DNA from 2 places in the Bradyrhizobium sp. AZCC 1577 genome. Region 1 is predicted to be linked to the other one. Evidence: riboswitches for the same ligand, from Rfam matches in the RefSeq annotation. Region 1 holds a riboswitch; the other holds the start of a gene.
What was found. A riboswitch is a leader RNA that binds a small molecule or an ion and turns the genes downstream of it on or off. The one in region 1 is predicted to bind cobalamin.
Positions count from the first base shown of each region.

Region 1 (9,675 bases):
GCGCCGCTATAATCCACGGCTGCAGGTACGCAGCGTCGACGAATATATCGAGCTGATGGCGAACCTGAAGCTGCCCAACCCCAAGATGATGGACGTCGCGGTGCCCGCCAACATGCATGTCGGCCTGCACCAGGAGGAGCTTGCCAAGCAGGGACTCGCGCTCTGTGCGCGCGACGCGATTGCGAGCCTTGGCCGGCCCGATATCCTGCTGGTGGATTTGCGCGAGACCAGCGAGCGCGCCAAGCATGGCACCATCTCGGGCGCGCTGCATGCGCCCTACCCCGGCATCGCCGAGAGCCTCAAGCCCGGCGGCATGCTGCGCGAAGTCGCCGCCGCCACCGGCCGCCGGGTCGTGTTCTTCTGCGCGTTCGGCGAACGCTCGGCGATGGCGGTGGCCGCGGCAAAGAACGCGGGGCTGGCCAACACCGCCCATATCGAAGGCGGGCTGGACGCGTGGAAGAAGATAGGTGGGCCGGTGGTGCACGAGTAGTCTTTATGGTGTCGTCGTCCCTGCGAACGCACTAGGGCATCTACACGCTTGCCGGGCCATATACGAGGAGTTGGAAGCGAGCCATTCCCATGTGGAAGGTGATTGGTCCAGGTGGGCGATGAGAGGCGTAACCGGTCCATCCGCCGAGCTTTGCGATGATCCATGCCGCCCAGGCGACAGTGTTGGGGCGATGGTGGTTCTTCTGGAGCTCGGTGCGGCCTTTCAGGGTTTTGTTGATGGCCTTGAGCGCTTCGATCTCGTCCGGCGTGAACACAAATTCGACCTGCAATTGTTCGCCGCCATTGCGGGCTTGAACGAGCTGGATGACGATACATGCTACTCTGGTGGCGATCGCCACGAGTTTGATCAGGCCTTCAGCGCTGTCGAGCTGACTATCCTCGATGCGCAGACCCTGGCTCTTCAGCGAGCGAAAGAGCTGTTCGATGATCCAGCGCTGCTTGTACCAGGAGACGATCCGCCAGGCATCGGCGGCGGTGACGACCGGATGAGTGGTCAGGAGCAACCAATGAATGGGCTTGGCGCTCTTCGGGGGGTGCAACTCGACGACCTCCACGAAGCTGACTTTGACGCCCTGTGGCAGGTCTTTCACGCCGGGGCGCTGCGGTCGTTTGAGCACAACGGTTCCGAGGCGCATGGAGAGGTGGGCCTGGCGACCGTGGCGATCCATTCGCTTTGGTAGATCGATCACCGCCTTGTCGCAGAAGCGGGCCCGCTCGACTGCCTGATAAAGCGTGCCGCCATCGACCAGCGCATGGTCGTGCATGGCGCGCGACAGGAGGTGGACATTGTCAGCGGGTGTCAGCGACCAGTGAGCAAAGAAATCCCCCTCGCGGTCGTTGACGACGGTGATCATACGAGCAGCGACCAGAACCTCGCAGCCTTGCTTAGCCGTCGTCACCCAGCGCGCCGATTCCTTGTCGGCCAAGGCGCGCTTCTCGTGAGCGATCCTGGCCTTGCGCTTGCGCGTCCACACCTCACCGCCGGTGAGCCCGAGACAGACCCCGCTATCGGCATCGACCGCCATCATGGCATGCAGCAGCACGCCGCGAGCATTGCCTTTGCCGACCTTGCCCAAGTCGCGCCGATGTCCCGGACGAGTGTGGAAGTTGATCTCGCTGGTGTCCTGGATCGACAGCACATGACGCCCGCTGACCGCCATCGACGTCTGCAGGCTCCAGCCTTCAATCAGCTTGTCGATCGTGACTTGCGGATTGTTCACAAACCGCCAGAACGCCATGTTCGCGGCCCAGTTGCCCTGCGCCATCTGGCGCAAACAGACACTGCGCGTGCAAAGCATAGCCCGGAGAAGCGCCGCCCCCTTTTATCGAGGCGAACGTCTCCAAACTTACCCAGGGACAAATCCGGTTCCTGCTGCATCTCTGGCGCTCCTTCGAATCAAAGCGCCAGAGAGAGAATCATACAAAACGCTGCGGCGAACGCACATCATGCCGCCCCGAGTCAATCTGTCGCGTCCCCAAGACGTGTAGATGCCCTAGTGCGAACGCAGGGACAACGGGATAGAGGCGAGAACCTCTCAACGTGTCGCCCCTGCGAACGCAGGGGCCCATACACCGCGGCCCGCGCAAAGGGCACAAGGGGCGACGGCTGCGCTTCAACAATGTAGGCTGGTGGTTATGGGTCCCTGCGTTCGCAGGGACGACGGCCCCAGTTTTACCCGGACATCACCGCCCCACCCGCTTCAACTCCGCCGTCAGCGCATCCAGCGCATCGGCCAACATGACGCCGCCGCATTCGGTCAGCCGCTCCGGAATCACGATGCGCCGCTCCGGCGGGTAGAAGCGCTCCAGCGCCGGATGGACCAGAAACGCCTGGCCGTCGTCTCGCGCATAATCGCCGGCGTTCGAAACCACGACGAAGTCGGGCCTCAGGGAAACGATCGCCTCCAGCGAGGCAAATCCGCCGAAGGTAAAGCCGAGATCGCCGGCGGCGCTGCGCAGCCCGACTTCGCTCAGCAGCGAACCGAGAAAGCTGTCGCTGCCCGCCACCCAGCCGCGCCGCGACAGCGGCAGCACGCGATAATGCCGCTCGGCGGCGGCACGGCGGGCGCGCGCCAGCGCGGCGTCGAGCCGCGCGATTTCGGCGGCCGCGCGATCGGGGTGCCCGGTCATGTCACCGACCTCGCGGATCTGCGCGCGGGCTTCTTCGAGGTTTCGCGGCACGGCGAGCTCGGCAAGATGAAGGCCCTTCGCCTTCAACAGCTCCCGCGTTGAGCGCTTGTCAAACGCACTGGCGATGACCATGTCCGGCTTGAGCAGCAGCACGTCCTCGGCCGCGCCTGACAGTACCGGATAGCGGCTGATGTCGCCCGCCTGCGATTGCCAGCCGTCGCGCGCGAAGCGGCTGAGGCCCAAAATCTGCTCGGGGTCGGCCAGTGTCAGCAGCAAACTGATCGCTGCACACATTCATCGACACCATACGCGGAGGGCCGGCCGCGAATACTGCGCCGCCTGACATGGCCAACGCGGCGATCGCGACAAGAAAGCCGAACCGTCGCATCAGATATCCGCCCAGGGCACGATGACCGCCTCGTGCTGATATTCCGCGCGATAGGCGCTGATCCGAAACACGTCCGCCATCACCCGCTCCGATAGCCCCTCGCCTGGCGTGCCCCACGACACTAGATTGCCTTCCTTCAGCACCAGCACATGGTCGGCAAATCGGGCTGCAAGCCCGAGATCGTGCGTCACGACGATGACCAGCACGCCCTTGTCCGCGGTCGCGCGCAAATTCTTCATGACGTCGATCTGGTGCCGCGGATCGAGCGAGGCGGTCGGCTCGTCGGCCAGGATGATCGGCGCCTCCACCGCCAGCGCACGCGCCAGCGCGACGCGGCTGCGCTCGCCGCCGGACAGCTCGGTGACGCGGCGATCGCTGAACTCCATCACGTCGACCGCCTGCATCGCGCGCAGCACGGCCTCGGCGTCCTTTGGCGACAGCCGCGCCGGATCGGTTGCGCCATGCGGGTAGCGGCCGAGCGCCACGATATCGCGCGCCGGCAGCGGCCAATGCACGAGATGCCCCTGCGGCAGATAACCGAAGCGTTTGGCGCGCTCGCGGAGCGGCAGCGAGGCCAGCGCATCGCCGCCGACCGCGATCTCGCCTTCGGAGGGGATTAGGCCGGCCAGCGCTCGCAACAACGTCGTCTTGCCGGCGCCGTTCGGGCCGACCAGCGCCACCAGGTGTCCGGCCGACAGCGCCAGCGAAACGTCCTTCAGCACGACGCGGCCGGCAAGCCGCACGCCGATCCCCGTTGCGGTCAGTAGCGCCGCCTCGCTCATGCGACGCCTCCACCGAGCGCGCGGCGTTCGCGCATGATCAGATAGAGGAAGAACGGTACGCCGATGATCGAGGTCAGCACGCCGACCTTGATGTCCGACGTCGAGGGAATGATGCGCACCGCGATGTCCGCCGCCAGCAGCAGCGCCGAGCCGGCGAGTGCGCTCGGGACCAGCAGACGCCCGGGGTCATGGCCGATCAGGGGCCGCATCAGATGCGGCGCAACCAGGCCGATGAAACCGATGGTGCCGGTGACGGCGACCGCGCCGCCGACGCCGAGCGCGACGCCCGAAATCACGAACAGCCGCAGACGCCCCACATCGACGCCAAGGCTCTGCGCGGTTTCCTCGCCCAGGCTCAGCGCCCGAAAGGCATGGCGCTGGCTGAACAGCATCAGGGCGCCGGCAATGATGAAGGGAAATGCCAGCATTACATGCTGAAAGCTACGATCCTCCAGCGAGCCGAGCAGCCAGAATGCGATCTCCAGCACCAAGAAGGGATTGCTGGAGAGGTTCATCACCAGCGCGGTGGCAGCGCCTGCAAAGCTCGAAATCGCCAGTCCCGACAGAATGAGGATCAGCAGCCCGGCGTTGCGGCCGGCAATCGAGAGCAGCACGAACACCGACGCGAATGCTGCGACGATCGCCGCGACCGGGAGCGCATAGGAGCGCACGTCGGCGAGCCCGAGCGCAATCACCAGCACGGCGCCGAACGCGGCCGATTGCGGCGCGCCGAACAGCGAGGGCGAGGCCAGCGGATTGCGGAGCAAGCCCTGCAGCGACGCGCCCGACAGCCCGAGAATGGCGCCGATCGCCAGCGCCAGCAGCGTCCGCGGCAGGCGGATTTCCCGCACGATCACCTGCGCCACCTCGCTGCCGCCGCCGAACAGCGCTTCCGCCACCGCAAGCGGCGACAGCCGCACCGGACCGATACCGAGCGAGATCAGCATCAAGAGCACCACGAGGGCAGCAAGCGCTGCCGTCGTGCCGATCCGCCGGCGCGCGGCTTCCTCATTGGTCACGGTTACGGCCTCAACACTCATCGATCGTCCTAAAGCAGGTTTACCCGCCCCGGTACAGGTGGCGGGCAGGCGTGCTCATGCGGCAAAAATAGCGCACTCGTCCAGTGAGGATCGCCGGACGCCCCGGGGCGCATTGACTCGGACTTTGACAAACTTCTACCATAGTTCCCGACGGTTCCCGTTTTGGGGATCAAAAGGGAATGCGGTGCGGGGAAATCCCCCAATTCCGCGGCTGCCCCCGCAACTGTAAGCGGCGAATCCTTCGTCATAAGCCACTGGGCATCTCGGTCCTGGGAAGGCGACGATGGGGTAACGACCCGCGAGCCAGGAGACCTGCCGTCAGCCGTGGTCACACGCGAAGATGTCGGTCGGGGAGTACAGACATTAGCTTCACCTGAGTTGCTGAAAGCACATGGTGAGACTTGGTTCGCTGTGACGTGCCACTGACGTCATACCGAGGTCCAAGTCATGTCTTTCACCAACACAGCCACGCGGCGCCGCCGCTTTTGGCTCACCAGCAGCTTCCTGATACCCATCTCGCTTGGCATTTCCGGCGCACAGGCGCAGCAAACGGCGCCCGAGCAACTGCCACCGATCGAGGTAACCTCGCCCACTGACGCGAACCGGACCCGCGCCAAACCGACCTACGATGAAAGATCGACCTCGCGCCGCATCGTGCCCGCGGCTGCGCCGTTGACCGGCACGCGACCTGCGGCGGGGACCGGCTCGAACGTCGCATCGCAAAGCGCCCCGCAAGGCGCGGGCGCAGGCGGCGGACGGCAGTTCTCCGGCATCGTCGGCACGGCGTCGACCGTTATTACCGCCGAAGAGATCGCGCATTCGCCCGCACAAACGTTGCAGGAAATCATCGCGCAAACGCCGGGCGTGCAACTGACTAGCCTGTTTGGCGGCGTCAACGGCGCCAAGACCAGCGTCGACCTCCGCGGTTTCGGCGCTTTCGCGACCTCAAATACCCTGGTGCTCATCAACGGCCGAAGGCTCAACGACATCGACATGGCCGGCGTCGATTTTTCGACCATTCCGCGCGATTCGATCGAGCGGATTGAAATCACCCGCGGCAACAGTGGCGCGGTACTGTATGGCGACAACGCGGTCGGCGGTGTCATCAATATCGTCCTGAAGAACGGCGTCGGCGGCCCACCAGTCGCCATTCGAAGCGAGGCCGGCGTCGGCTCGTTCAATCAACGACTTGCGAATCTCTCGGCCACGACCAATTACGGACCGTGGTCGACATCGTTCTATGGCAACGCAATCAAGTCCGACGGCTATCGGGAAAACAATGCGCTCGACCAGCGCAACGGGGTCGGCAATCTCAATTACTCCACGCCCGACCTCAAGGCCTTTCTCACGGTGACCGGTGACGACCAAAAGCTCGGATTCCCCGGCGGCCGCTTCGTCGATCCCTCGATCGGTCTCAACGAACTGGTCACGAACCGCCGGGGCGCCGCCACGCCGTTCGATTACGGCAATCAGCAGGGCGCCAGCGCCACCGCCGGTTTCACAAAAACGCTGTGGAACGGCGCCGAACTCATCGTCGACGGCGGCGTGCGGAAGAAGGATACGCAAAGCGGTTTCTTCGGTGCGGTACCGTTTGCTTCGCCGCTGCCGAGCTTCTCCTCGACCTATAACGATGCGGCACTGCAGACCTGGTCGATCACGCCGCGACTGAGTGTCAAGAACTCGATACTCGGGATGCCCTCACAGATCCTGACCGGCATCGATTATTACGATGCGACGTTCAACCAGGAACGCGGGGCGTTCAAAGGCCTTCCGCCCACCCACATCTACGATCTGTCGCAACAGTCGGTGGCGGGCTATTGGCAGCAGACCGTCGGTCTGCTGCCGACGACGGATTTCTCCTACGGCGCCAGGATTCAAAATACCAGCCTGAGTGCCCGGGATCGGTACGACCCCAACGCGCCCGGTTGCGCCATGTTCTTTAACTGCAGCGCTCAGGCCTTCCCGTTGGACAGCAACGAAACGCAATATGCGCTGCATGCTGGCCTCGAGCATCGCTTCAATGGCGTATTCTCGGTGTTCGGCCGCGCCGCACGCGCGTTCCGCACCCCGACCGTGGACGAGCGCGTCGCCTCGGGTCCGGCATTCGACCCCTTCTTCACCCCGCTGCCCGGCGACTTCAATCTGAAGACCCAGACCTCGCACGACATCGAGGGCGGCTTCCGCATCAAGAGCGGTGCCTTCCAGATGCAATCGAGCATCTACAACATGGACCTCGAGAACGAGATCCATTTCAATCCCGTGCTGTTCCACAACTTGAACCTCGATCCCACCCGCCGCTACGGCTCCGAGACCAGCGCTTCGCTGCGCGTCAGCGACAGCGTGCTGCTGCGGGGTGGCGTCGCCTATACGCGCGCTGTCTTCCGCGAGGGTGCGTTTGCGGGGAACGACGTGCCGCTGGTGTCGCGCTACACCGCGAGCGGCGGCGTGACCTGGAACATCTGGCAGAACTATCTGGTGTTCGACGCCACGGTGCGCGCCTGGAGCGAACGCTTCATGGACAACGACCAGGCCAACACCCAGCGCCGCATTCCGGCAGACGCCACCGTCGATTTGAAACTGAGCGGCGCCTACGATCGTTTCTTCTGGTCGGTGGGCGTGAACAACCTGTTCAACGCGCTCTATTACGACTACGCCATTGCGAGCTCGTTCACGCCCGGCCGTTTCTCGGCCTATCCGCTGCCCGGCCGCACCTTCATGGTGAAGGCTGGCGCGACGTTCTGACCGATACAGCCGGTTCGGCTTATGTCGAACTCGACATAAGCCGAACTATGTCGAGCACGAAGTTATGTTGCGACGGCCATCCGGCCCCTGACCGTTAAGGGTCAAAGGGGCAGGTCGCTTTACATAACTAATTGCCTGCTGCCGCTGTCCCCGTGAGAATATTCGCGTGGAGCTTTCGCGGACAGCGCCTCCGGCCAAGCATGCAAACGTCCAGCCGATTGCCGCCGCGCCCGAGCTTTCTTCCGTCGCTCCGCTGAAGGCGCAGCGACGCCAAACGAGAATTGGACTGGCCGAGAATCCATGAATTGGCACTTCTACCAGTCTTGTAATTTCTTACGATACTAGGATGGCAATGTTCGCCAACACGGTCATGCAAGCCACGGTCCTTAGTCTGGAACATGGGAGGCCGAAATGCCTCGAACAAAAACTCTTGCCCCCAAGCTGGAGCTTCCTTCCGCCGTCCCGCTGATGGCGCTTTCGACCGGTTTCTGGGCCTTCAAGACTCTGGCCGCTGCGCACGAGTTGGACCTCTTCAGCCGCCTTGCGGGCGGCGCCAGCATCACGGTTGCCGGGCTGGCGGAAGCCCTCGGTCTGCATCCACGTCCGGCCGAGATGCTGTTGACCGGCTGCGCTGCACTCGGGCTTTTGGAGAAAACGGACGGCCGTTATCGCAATACGCCGTTAAGCGAAGCCTATCTCGTGCGCGGGAAACCGTATTACTTCGGTGGCTTCGTGCAGATGGCTGACAAGCGGCTCTACGCGGGCTGGGGGAGGCTTACAGAGGCGCTGCGCACGAACCGGCCAACCACGTGGGACCCGGCAGTGCAATCCTCGATGTTCGACGGCGAGGATCCGACGATGCTGGCACTCTTCTGGGAGGCGATGCATTCGCTCTCCACGATGACCGCGCGCAAGCTCGGCGAAGCCGTGGATCTCAGTCATTTCCGCCGCCTTCTGGACATCGGCGGTGGATCCGGCGCGTACGACATCGAGCTTTGCAAACAGTATGGGGCGCTGCGTGCGACCGTGTTTGACTTGCCGCATGTGGCCGCGATCGCCGCGGGAAAGATTACCGAGGCCGGCTTGACCGACCGCATCGAGACCGCCGGCGGCAACTTCTTCGAACAGCTTCCCGGGGATCACGACGTGCATCTCCTGTCGATGATCCTGCACGATTGGGACGAGGCGAAGAACCGCGCCCTGCTGCGCCGGTCCTTCGAGGCTTTGCCGAGCGGCGGCGCAGTCGTCATCAGCGAGCTTCTCGTCAATAACGAAAAGACCGGGCCGGCGCCGGCTGCGCTGATGAGCCTCAACATGCTGATCGAGACGGAAGGGCGGAACTACACGCCGGCCGAATATTCGGCGTGGCTCGAGGAAGCCGGATTCCGGGACATCGAGACGGTCTGGTTCGACGCACCCGCCGCAAACGGCGCCGTGATCGGCCGTAAGCCGTAACTCAAGGGAGGCCTCATGCGGCGATGACGCGAACGCAGGTTGCCATCATCGGCGGCGGTCCCGCCGGTCTACTACTCTCCCACATGCTCGCCCGCAACGGCGTCGACAGCATCGTGCTGGAGCGGCAGAGCCGCGGCCATGTGCTCGAGCGCATCCGCGCCGGGGTGCTGGAAGCGGGAACGATCGAACTCTTGCGCGAGGTCGGCCTCGGCGCGCGCATGGATCGGGAGGGACGTGTCCATGACGGCTCGGGCATCGCGTGGGAAGGCAAGCTGCACTTCCTCATCGACACCCGCAAGTTCACCGGCCGACCGATGATGTCCTATGGCCAGACCGCGATCACCGAGGATCTCTATGCCGCGCGCGACGCCGCTGGCGGCGTCGTGATCGATGACGCGGCAAACGTAGCGCTGCACGAGCTGACGTCGGACCGCCCGCACGTGACCTACGAAAAGGGCGGGCAGACCCGCCGGATCGATTGCGACTATGTCGCTGGCTGCGACGGCCACCATGGCGTGAGCCGGCAATCGATCCCGGCGTCGGTGCTGCGCACGTTCGAGCGCGGCTATCCGTTCGGCTGGCTCGGCATCATGTCGGAGACGCCGCCCTATCCGGAGATCTGCTATTG
Region 1 covers NZ_JAZHRQ010000001.1:1,126,243-1,135,917, reverse strand. Annotated here, with positions in the region: gene V1278_RS05215 (MBL fold metallo-hydrolase) at 1-490, shown strand, start outside; gene V1278_RS05210 (IS4 family transposase) at 531-1,775, opposite strand; gene V1278_RS05205 (ABC transporter substrate-binding protein) at 2,194-2,934, opposite strand; gene V1278_RS05200 (ABC transporter ATP-binding protein) at 3,028-3,810, opposite strand; gene V1278_RS05195 (FecCD family ABC transporter permease) at 3,807-4,850, opposite strand; cobalamin riboswitch at 4,985-5,184, shown strand; gene V1278_RS05190 (TonB-dependent receptor) at 5,298-7,592, shown strand; gene V1278_RS05185 (methyltransferase) at 8,004-9,047, shown strand; gene pobA (4-hydroxybenzoate 3-monooxygenase) at 9,071-9,675, shown strand, end outside.

Region 2 (9,675 bases), 450 kb from region 1:
GGCGATGGTGGTGAGGAAGCAGGACGACAATTGCGGCCGCAGCGTGCCGGAATTGAACAGCGTCGGAGTCGAGGCCATGATGTCGAACGACGATAAGAGATCGTAGAACTCGATCGCGCGCGCCTCGCGGTCGATCTCACGGATCGCCAGCCCCATCGCGACGCGCATGAAGAACGCCTGCGGCAGCTCGATGCGATTGCCGTGCACATGCAGAAAGTAGCGGTCGTACAGCGTCTGCAGACCCAGAAACTGGAACGCCAGGTCGCGTTCCGGCTTCAGCGCGACTGCAAGCTTTTTCAGGTCGAAGCGCGCCAGATCGGGATCGAGCAGTTCGGCCTTGATGCCTGCCTTGATATAGGCTGGAAAGTACTCGCCGTAGCGCTCGGCCATCTCGGCCTGCGACGCGCTGGTCGGCGCATCATGCACGAAAGACAGCACCTCGGTGCGCAGCTTGTCGAGCAAGAGCCGCGCGCTGACATAGGCGTAGTTCGGCTCCTGCTCCACCAGCGTGCGCGCGGCCATCACCGCCGCCAGCGCCAGTTCGTCCTCGCTGATGCCGTCATAGAGATTGCGCTGCGTCTCGGCGAGCACCGCCGTGGCGCCGACTCCCTCGAGACCGGCGCAGGCTTCTTCGATGATCAGCGTCAGCCGCGCGATATCGAGCGGGACCTGCGCGCCGCTGGCCAGCGTGACACGTAACGAGGGCTTCCCCGATGGCTGGGCGGCCTTGGCCACGTCCTGTCCGGCGCGCTGGCGCGTGCGTTCCTCGCGATAGAGCACATAAGCGCGCGCGACCTTGTGGTGCTCGCTGCGCATCAGGGCGAGTTCGACCTGGTCCTGCACGTCCTCGATATGGAAGGTGCGGCCCTCGCTCATCCGGCGCGACAGCGCGCCGACGACGTCCGAGGTCAGTTGCTCGACGATTTCATGCACCCGGCGGGAGGCCGCCGCGCCATGTCCCTCGACCGCCAGAAACGCCTTGGTCATCGCGACCGAAATCTTGCTCGCGTCGAATTTCGAAACCGTGCCGTTGCGGCGAATCACCTGCATCGGCGGCTGCGATTCCGAGGCGGCAAGCGATTCGGGGCGCAGTCGGATGAATGGAGCGACGTTGGCTTCGCGATCGGGAGAGAGTGACATCAAGAGACCCCGTGATGGTGTTGGGGCCGGATGTCGGAGAAGACGCTGCTTCAAATGCTCGGCGAGAAACGCCGGCATGAGTCCGCAAGCGCCGCCGGGACACCCCGCCCGTGGACGTTTTTTCGGTGTCGCGGCAGGTCTCCTGGCTCGCAGGTCGCCGTCGTTCCCGTGTCTTCCCAATGCGATGCCGCATCAGTGACGTAAGATTCGGAAACAACTCACTGCTTACAGTTGCGGGGGCAGCGCCGGATTTTCGCGGCAAATACGCGATACACCGGCTTCCCTCTTAGCCACCATGTGTTGGGTCATGGCGGACCGTGACGGCTATATCTGGTGCGATTTGAACGAACGTGTCAATGGGGGAGCGGGCGATGTGCAAGAATTTCGGCGACGGAACCCCGCGGCTGTGAACAACGATGACAACGCGCCGGTGAATGTCGCCGAGTTGACGCGCCTGCCGCGTTGCCGATAAGTGGACCCGTCGTGGTTCTTCGGGAGACGTTCTTCCGAAGCTAAGAGGGAAGCCGGTGCGGCCGAAAAGCCAAAGCCGGAGCTGCCCCCGCAACTGTAAGCGGCGAGCCGCTGTCCAACAAAGTCACTGAGACCTCGCAAGGTTTCGGGAAGGCCGGACAGCAGCACTGACCCGCGAGCCAGGAGACCTGCCTCGACAACATACACGTCCTCGGGCGGGGTGTCCCGGTGGTGCGGTTGCGATTTTCCGCGCGCGCTCTGCCGTTCGCGAAAATCCAGACGTGTCACTTCGGCCTTTGCCCCCAACTTTTGGGGTTAAGCCAATGTCTACTTCCAATGCTACTTCTTCCAAAGCTACGTCTACTTCCACCATCTCCACTTCTTCGCTTCCCGTTGCCTCCCTCGGCGCGCCGCGCATCGGTCCGCGCCGCGAGCTGAAATTCGCTTTGGAAAGTTTCTGGTCGGGCGCAACCGACGAGAAGGCGCTGATCGAAACCGGCGTCGGGCTTCGCGCCGCCAACTGGGCGCGCCAGAAAAAACTCGGCGTTAGCGTGATCCCGTCGAACGATTTCTCGTTCTACGACCACGTGCTCGACACATCAGTGATGGTCGGCGCAATCCCGGAGATCTATCGCTGGAACGGCGGGCCGGTCCCGCTTGCGACTTACTTCGCGATGGCCCGCGGCGCGCAAGGCAAGCCGCATGAGGCGAGTTGCGGGCATGCCGGTCACGGACATGACGATGCGCACGGCGTGCCGGCGCTCGAGATGACAAAATGGTTCGATACCAACTACCACTACATGGTGCCCGAACTGACGAAGGATCAGAAATTCATCCTCGCCTCGCGCAAGCCGATCGAGGAGTACGAGGAAGCCAAGGCGCTGGGCTATCAAACCCGCCCCGTGCTGGTCGGCCCCGTCACGTTTCTCAAACTCGCCAAGAGCAAGGATGCCGGCTTCAATCCGCTGTCCCTGCTTGATCGCTTGCTGCCGGTTTACATCGAGGTGCTGCGCGAACTTGCCTACCGGGGCGCGGAATGGGTGCAGATCGACGAGCCGTGTCTCGTGCTCGATCTCGATATCGTCGCCCAGCAGGCGTTGCATCATGCCTATGCGGAGATCGCGAGCGGCGTGCCGCAGCTCAAGATCATGCTGACGACCTATTTCGGCGCACTCGGCGCCAACCGCGACACCGCGCTATCCCTGCCCGTCGCCGGCCTGCATCTCGACCTCGTGCGCGCGCCGGAGCAGATCAACGACCTCGCCGGAGTTCCTGATAACCGCGTGCTGTCGCTCGGAATCATCGATGGCCGTAACATCTGGCGCGCGGATTTGAGCCGGCTTCTCGACCGGCTCGAGCCCGCAATCGCCAAACTCGGCAAGCATCGTGTGCAGATCGCCCCCTCCTGCTCGCTGCTGCACGTCCCGATCGATCTGGCGCTGGAGACCGGGCTCGATCCCGAAATCAAGAGCTGGCTCGCGTTTTCGGTGCAGAAGCTCGAGGAACTGGCCACGCTCGGAACGGCACTCGCCGATGGCCGCAGAACAGTCGAAGCCAACCTGAACGCATCGGACCAGGCGGCGACCTCCCGCAAGGCCTCGCCGCGCATTCACGATGCGAAGGTCGCGGCACGCGTTGCCGGCATCAATGAACCGATGCGCTTCCGCTCCAGCATCTTCGCTGAACGCGCCACCGTTCAGCGCGAGCGCTTCAATCTGCCGGCGTTCCCGACCACCACCATCGGCTCGTTCCCGCAAACCGCCGACGTCAGGAATGCTCGCTCCGCTCACGCCAGGGGCGCCCTCACGGACGAAGCCTATAAGCTCTATCTGCAGAATCAGACCGCCCGCACCGTGCGCTGGCAGGAAAATATCGGGCTCGACGTTCTCGTGCATGGCGAGTTCGAGCGCAACGACATGGTGCAGTATTTCGGCGAACAGCTCGCAGGCTTTGCCTTCACTACGCACGGCTGGGTGCAATCCTACGGATCGCGCTACGTTCGCCCGCCTGTGCTATTCGGCGACGTCTCGCGCCCAAAGCCGATGACGGTCGAGTGGTGGCAATATGCCCAGTCGCTGACGAAAAAGCCGATGAAGGCGATGCTCACGGGGCCCGTCACCATTCTGAACTGGTCGTTTGTCCGCGACGACATTCCGCGCAGCGAAGCCTGCCGGCAGATCGCGCTCGCGATCCGCGACGAGGTCGCCGATCTCGAAGCCGCCGGCGCTGGCATGATCCAGATCGACGAGGCCGCGCTGCGGGAGGGCCTGCCGCTGCGCAAGTCCGAATGGAAGGTTTATCTCGACTGGGCCGTCGACGCCTTCCGCCTCTGTTCGTCCGGCGTGCGCGACGAGACGCAGATCCACACCCACATGTGCTACTCGGAGTTCAACGACATTATCGGCGCGATCGGCGCGATGGACGCCGACGTGATCTCGATCGAGACCTCGCGCTCGAAGATGGAGCTGCTCGATGCATTCAGGGATTACCGCTATCCGAACGAAATCGGCCCCGGCGTCTACGACATCCATTCGCCGCGCGTCCCCGAGATCGGCGAGATGACCGGCCTGCTGAAGCTGGCGCGAGAGCGGCTCCTGGATACCCAGATCTGGATCAATCCGGATTGCGGATTGAAGACCCGCAAATGGGAGGAGGTCCGACCCGCGCTCGCCAACATGGTCGCCGCGGCACGCGAATTGCGGGCGATGGCGTAACCTGCCCGCCCCGTCTCTCATCAAGGCAAATCAAGGAGGACGTCATGCGCTTCTGGATCGAATGCACGCGATTTGAGACGGGGCAATCTACCCACATCAACATTGCCCTCGTCGGCAGCATGTGGCGCGACGGCGAGCGCACGGTGCTCGCCTTTGTCGGCGGCGATGGGCAAAAGGTCGAAGTGGTCGAGACGCCGGAACACATTCTGGCCGTACACCTCGGGGCGCCGGCCGCGGCGCCATGAAGGTTCGAAGTCAATCCCGGTCTGCACCAGATGCTATTGGCCCGCGTCTATTCGCGACAAAGGGGCCGATCACAAGCACAAAAAACGCGGCGTCACCGCCGCGTTTTCGTCGTTCAGAACTGACCGCCGCTTACGCCTGGGGCTGCGGCTCCAGACCCGGGTCCGGATCGGGACGCGGGCGCGGCTTGCCGGCCGGGGGTACGGCAGAAGCGCGCGGCGTGCTCGGCTCCAAGACCGATTCGCGGTTGGGCTTCTTGCCCTTCAACAGATCGATGATCTCGTCGCCGCTCAGCGTCTCGAATTCGAGCAGGCCCTTGGCCAGTGTCTCGAGATCCTCGCGCTTCTCGGTGAGGATCTTGGTGGCCTCGTTGTAGCCTTCCTCGACCAGCCGCTTGATCTCCTTGTCGATCTTCTGGACGGTCGCTTCCGAGGCGTTCTGCGTGCGCGACACCGACATGCCCAAAAACACCTCGTCCTGGTTTTCGCCGTAGGACACGGTGCCGAGCTCTTCCGACAGGCCCCAGCGCGTCACCATCATGCGCGCCAGCCGCGTCGCCTGCTCGATGTCGGAGGCCGCGCCCGAGGTGACCTTCTCGCGGCCGAAGATCAGTTCTTCCGCGACGCGGCCGCCCATCATGATGGCGAGGCGCGAGGTCATCTGCTCGAGCGACATCGACAGCTTGTCGCGCTCGGGAAGCTGCATCACCATACCCAGCGCGCGGCCGCGCGGGATGATCGTCGCCTTGTGGATCGGATCGGTCGCGACGACGTTCAGGCCGACGATGGCGTGGCCGCCCTCGTGATAGGCCGTCAAGAGCTTCTCTTCCTCGGTCATGACGAGCGACTTGCGCTCGGCACCCATCATCACCTTGTCCTTGGCCTCTTCGAACTCGGCCTGCGTCACCATACGCTTGTTGCGGCGGGCAGCCGTCAGCGCCGCCTCGTTGACGAGGTTCATCAGGTCGGCGCCGGAGAAGCCCGGGGTGCCGCGCGCGATGGTCTTGAGGTTGATATCGGGTGCCAGCGGCACCTTGCGAACGTGAACTTTCAGGATCTGCTCGCGGCCAACGACGTCCGGGTTCGGCACCACCACCTGGCGGTCGAAACGGCCGGGACGCAGCAGCGCGGGATCCAGCACGTCAGGCCGGTTGGTCGCGGCGATCAGGATCACGCCTTCATTGGCTTCAAAACCGTCCATCTCGACCAGCAACTGGTTGAGCGTCTGTTCGCGCTCGTCATTGCCGCCGCCGAGGCCCGCGCCGCGATGACGGCCGACCGCGTCGATTTCATCGATGAAGATGATGCAGGGTGCATTCTTCTTGGCCTGCTCGAACATGTCACGGACACGAGAGGCGCCGACGCCGACGAACATTTCGACGAAGTCAGAACCGGAAATGGTGAAGAACGGCACGTTGGCTTCGCCCGCGACCGCCCGCGCGATGAGCGTCTTGCCGGTGCCGGGAGGACCGACCAGCAGCACGCCGCGCGGAATCCGTCCGCCGAGGCGCTGGAATTTTCCGGGGTCGCGCAGGAATTCGACGATCTCCTGCAGGTCCTGCTTGGCTTCGTCGACACCCGCGACATCTTCGAAAGTGACGCGGCCATGGGCCTCCGTCAGCATCTTGGCGCGCGACTTGCCAAAGCCCATCGCCTTGCCGGCGCCGCCCTGCATCTGGCGGGACAGGAAGATCCAGACGCCGATCAGCGCGATAAAGGGCAGCCACGAAACGAGCAGCGACACGAACCATGGCACGTTGTCGCCGGGCGGCTTGGCGGTGATCGAGACCTTGCCGTCATAGAGACGCTTCACCAGCGTCGGATCATTCGGTGCATAGGTCTGGAACGAGGAGCCGTTGGTAAAGGTGCCGTGGATTTCCGGCCCCTGGATCACGACGTCGCGGACGCGGTTCTGATCGACCTCGCTCAACAACTGCGAAAACGTGATGTCCTGCGAGGAGGTACGCTGACCCGGATTCTGGAAAAGCGTGAACAATGCCAACAGCAGCAAGACAATGATGACCCAGAGGGCGAAGTTGCGCAGATTGGCGTTCATTGATCTTCCTTCGTGGTCGCGCGGATCGCGGCCCTATGTCCTTGGTAGTAACCCTAGAATATTCCTTGGGTAGTGAGGCGAGAATCCCCGGTCCACTGCACCCAATCTAGGTGGCGCCCGGGTCAATGCCAAGGGAACCACACGGGACTATTTAACGCATCTTAACGCGATTCCCGGTCAAAAAATGGCGCAAAACGCCAGTGTTTTTCCGGGGTGGTTAAGGCTCTCCGTCCCGACATTGCGGATATATTGGGAGATAGGAACGCTTCTCACGCCCGGCTACCCCGCGGCGGCGCTGCATCGACATAAATTCGGCCTCCGGTAAGGCTGATCGCGGCCCCGGCAAGCGTCTGTTTCAGTCTTGATTGCTTTTGGCCGTTCGCAATGGCGTTGTCCAGCACTGCCAGCAGCGCCTCGACCTTGCCGAGTTCCGCAGGTCCTTCGTGACCGGCCCGGTCAATCGCGCGCTTGAGCAGCCGAAGCCGGATTTCCTCGGGCAGACCGGCAAACGCCTGGGCATCGAACCCGAAGCGCGTGGCATCATCGCGATCTCTCACCGCGAGATAGCGCTCGGCGCCGTCGGCCAGCACTTCAATCGCGGCATTCGCCCGCGCCAGCCTTGATGCCAGCCGCGCCAGATTTCGGCTGTCACCGCCCTCCTCTGCCAAAGCCGGCATCAATGCACGCAGCCGCGGCCGCGTGAAACTCACGTCGCGATTGGTGGGATCATCGGCAAAGGCGATCTTTGCCTTGTCCAACGTCGCAACGAGCCGGGACTTCGGGATGTCCAGCAACGGCCGCGCCAGCCACACGCCCTCTCGCTCGCTCTCGCGCGCCATCGCCGCGAGACCGGCGATGCCGCTGCCGCGCAGCATCCGCATCAGCAGTGTCTCGGCCTGGTCGTCGCGGGTATGCGCGGTCAGGATGTGCGTCGCGCCGCTCGCCCGCGCAGCTTTCGCCAGCAGGCGATAGCGCGCCTCCCGCGCTGCGGCCGGCAAGCCGGTCTTCGGCTTGGCGCCGGTCCAGCGCAGCGTGCGATGGGGCAGATCGAGCGAGCGGGCGAGACGCTTGACCTCGCGCGCCTCGCGGGCGGCCTCCGGCCGCAAGCCATGATCGACAGTGACGGCGATCAACCGCGGCCCGCGCGACAGCGCACGGCGCCAGCGAGCGGCAAGCCACATCAGGGCAAGGGAATCGGGCCCGCCGGACACCGCCAGCACGAGCGCGGGCGCGGCCTTCCAGTGCGCGAACAGCTCTTTCGCTTGCTGTACCGAGATCGGCGCGTGGTCGTCATCAGGCATGGCATCGCCAGTCTATTCGAGACCGATGGCGGCCTCGACCGGCTTATGCTTTAGCACTTAACCCGCTTTTGCTCACGATCGACGGCGGCTTTGACGCCGGCAGATGCGCGCGGATATTTCCGCGTCACCTCGCCGAGAGCTGCGCAGGCGGCTTCCTTTTCCTTCAGCGCCGCCAGCGACTGCCCGAGCCGCAAGAGCGCGTCCGGCGCCTTGCCTGATTTGTCGAACTTGGTGGTCACGCCGAGGAACGCTTCGGCGGCGTCGCGATATTGCTGGCGCTGGAAATAGCTTTCGCCGAGCCAGTATTGCGCATCCCCAATCAGCGGATCGCTCGGATATTTCTGCGCAAAGTTCTTCATGGTCTCTTCGGCCAGCGCATAATCCTTGCGCTGCATGTAGCCGATGCCGAGATCGAACTCGTCCTTCGACGTGGCCGAGGGCGGCAACGGGGTCAGCGCGGCGCTGGCGCCGGGCCCCGGGCCGCGCGGCGGCGGTGCGGCTGCAGCGGGCGGCGGCAAGGCACCACCGGGATCGCGCGGACCGCCCAGATTAAGCGGCTCACCGGGTCCGCGTCCGCCGGGCGCGCCGACCGAAGCTTCATTCGAGATTGGCAATTGGCCGCCGCCGAGTGCACGCGGCGCACCGGGAGCGTTGGGATTCTGGCTGGGGTCGAACGCGTCGCCGCGGCGGCGGCCGCCGACCGCCGGGGCTGCCGGCTCCTGCACGATGGGCGCCGGCGAGGCGATCTGCGGTTGCCGGTCATAGCCGGGCTGGGCCTGCGGATAGCCCTGCGGCTGGCGAGCCCCCTGCTGCGGATAGGCTTGTTGGGGATAGCCCTGTTGCTGCGGCGGGCCGGGTTGAATTGGAGGCGGTGCGGCAGCCACGCTGGGCTGCGCCGCCGGAGGCTGGCCGCCCGGTGCCGGCGGCGCGGCGCCGAGCTGACGCAGCCGCTCTTCGAGCTGGCGGTTGCGGTACTGCAGTTCCTCGTTCTGGCCGGTCAGTTGCCGGAGCTGGTTTTCCAGCCGCTGGATCCGCATCTCCAGATCGGCGTCGTCGGACTGCGCCTGGACTTGCGGGGAGCCTTGCGGAGAACGCTCCCACGGGAACGTGATCTGTGCGGCCGAGGGCTGCACAGACAAAGCCAGCATCGCGGCAATCGCCGCGGCGCCGGCAGCATTGAGGAATCTGAGTGACATTTTGCCCTGACGACGAAAATCACGTGTCAAACGAAAGCAGAACACATTGAGAGAGGGAGTACGCCAGAATTGTGACTGGCGTTTCCGAATCGGTTCGCTGCAGCCCGGTATGGTTTAGTATCCCCTTCAAGACAAGCCGCCCGACGCGGCCGACCGTTCACAAATCGAGGGAGACCCGCCGATGCACGTGTCCGTGAACGGGGTGCGGCTGTTCTTTGATGTCGAGGGCGCGAAACTCGTGCCCGACGGCCCGGTGATGCGGGAAAAACCGGTGCTGCTGATGCTTCACGGCGGTCCGGGTTTCGACCATTCGATCTACCGGCCGGCCTACTCCGCCTTGGCCGATATCGCCCAGATCGTCTACCTCGACCACCGCGGCAACGGCCGCAGCGAGGACGGCCCGCGCGAGCGCTGGACCTTGGCGCAATGGGGCGACGACGTGCACGCGTTCTGCGAGGCCCTTGGCATCGTCGATCCGATCGTCCTCGGCGCGTCGTTCGGCGGCATGGTCGCACTCGCCTATGCCACGCGCCATCCGGATCACCCGTCCAGACT
Region 2 covers NZ_JAZHRQ010000001.1:1,578,543-1,588,217, reverse strand. Annotated here, with positions in the region: gene V1278_RS07395 (ribonucleoside-diphosphate reductase subunit alpha) at 1-1,140, opposite strand, end outside; cobalamin riboswitch at 1,256-1,475, opposite strand; cobalamin riboswitch at 1,608-1,821, shown strand; gene metE (5-methyltetrahydropteroyltriglutamate--homocysteine S-methyltransferase) at 1,935-4,325, shown strand; gene V1278_RS07385 (hypothetical protein) at 4,370-4,570, shown strand; gene ftsH (ATP-dependent zinc metalloprotease FtsH) at 4,701-6,623, opposite strand; gene tilS (tRNA lysidine(34) synthetase TilS) at 6,893-7,924, opposite strand; gene ybgF (tol-pal system protein YbgF) at 7,975-9,120, opposite strand; gene V1278_RS07365 (alpha/beta fold hydrolase) at 9,302-9,675, shown strand, end outside.
Region 2: another riboswitch for cobalamin. It lies ahead of metE (5-methyltetrahydropteroyltriglutamate--homocysteine S-methyltransferase); the one in region 1 lies ahead of V1278_RS05190 (TonB-dependent receptor).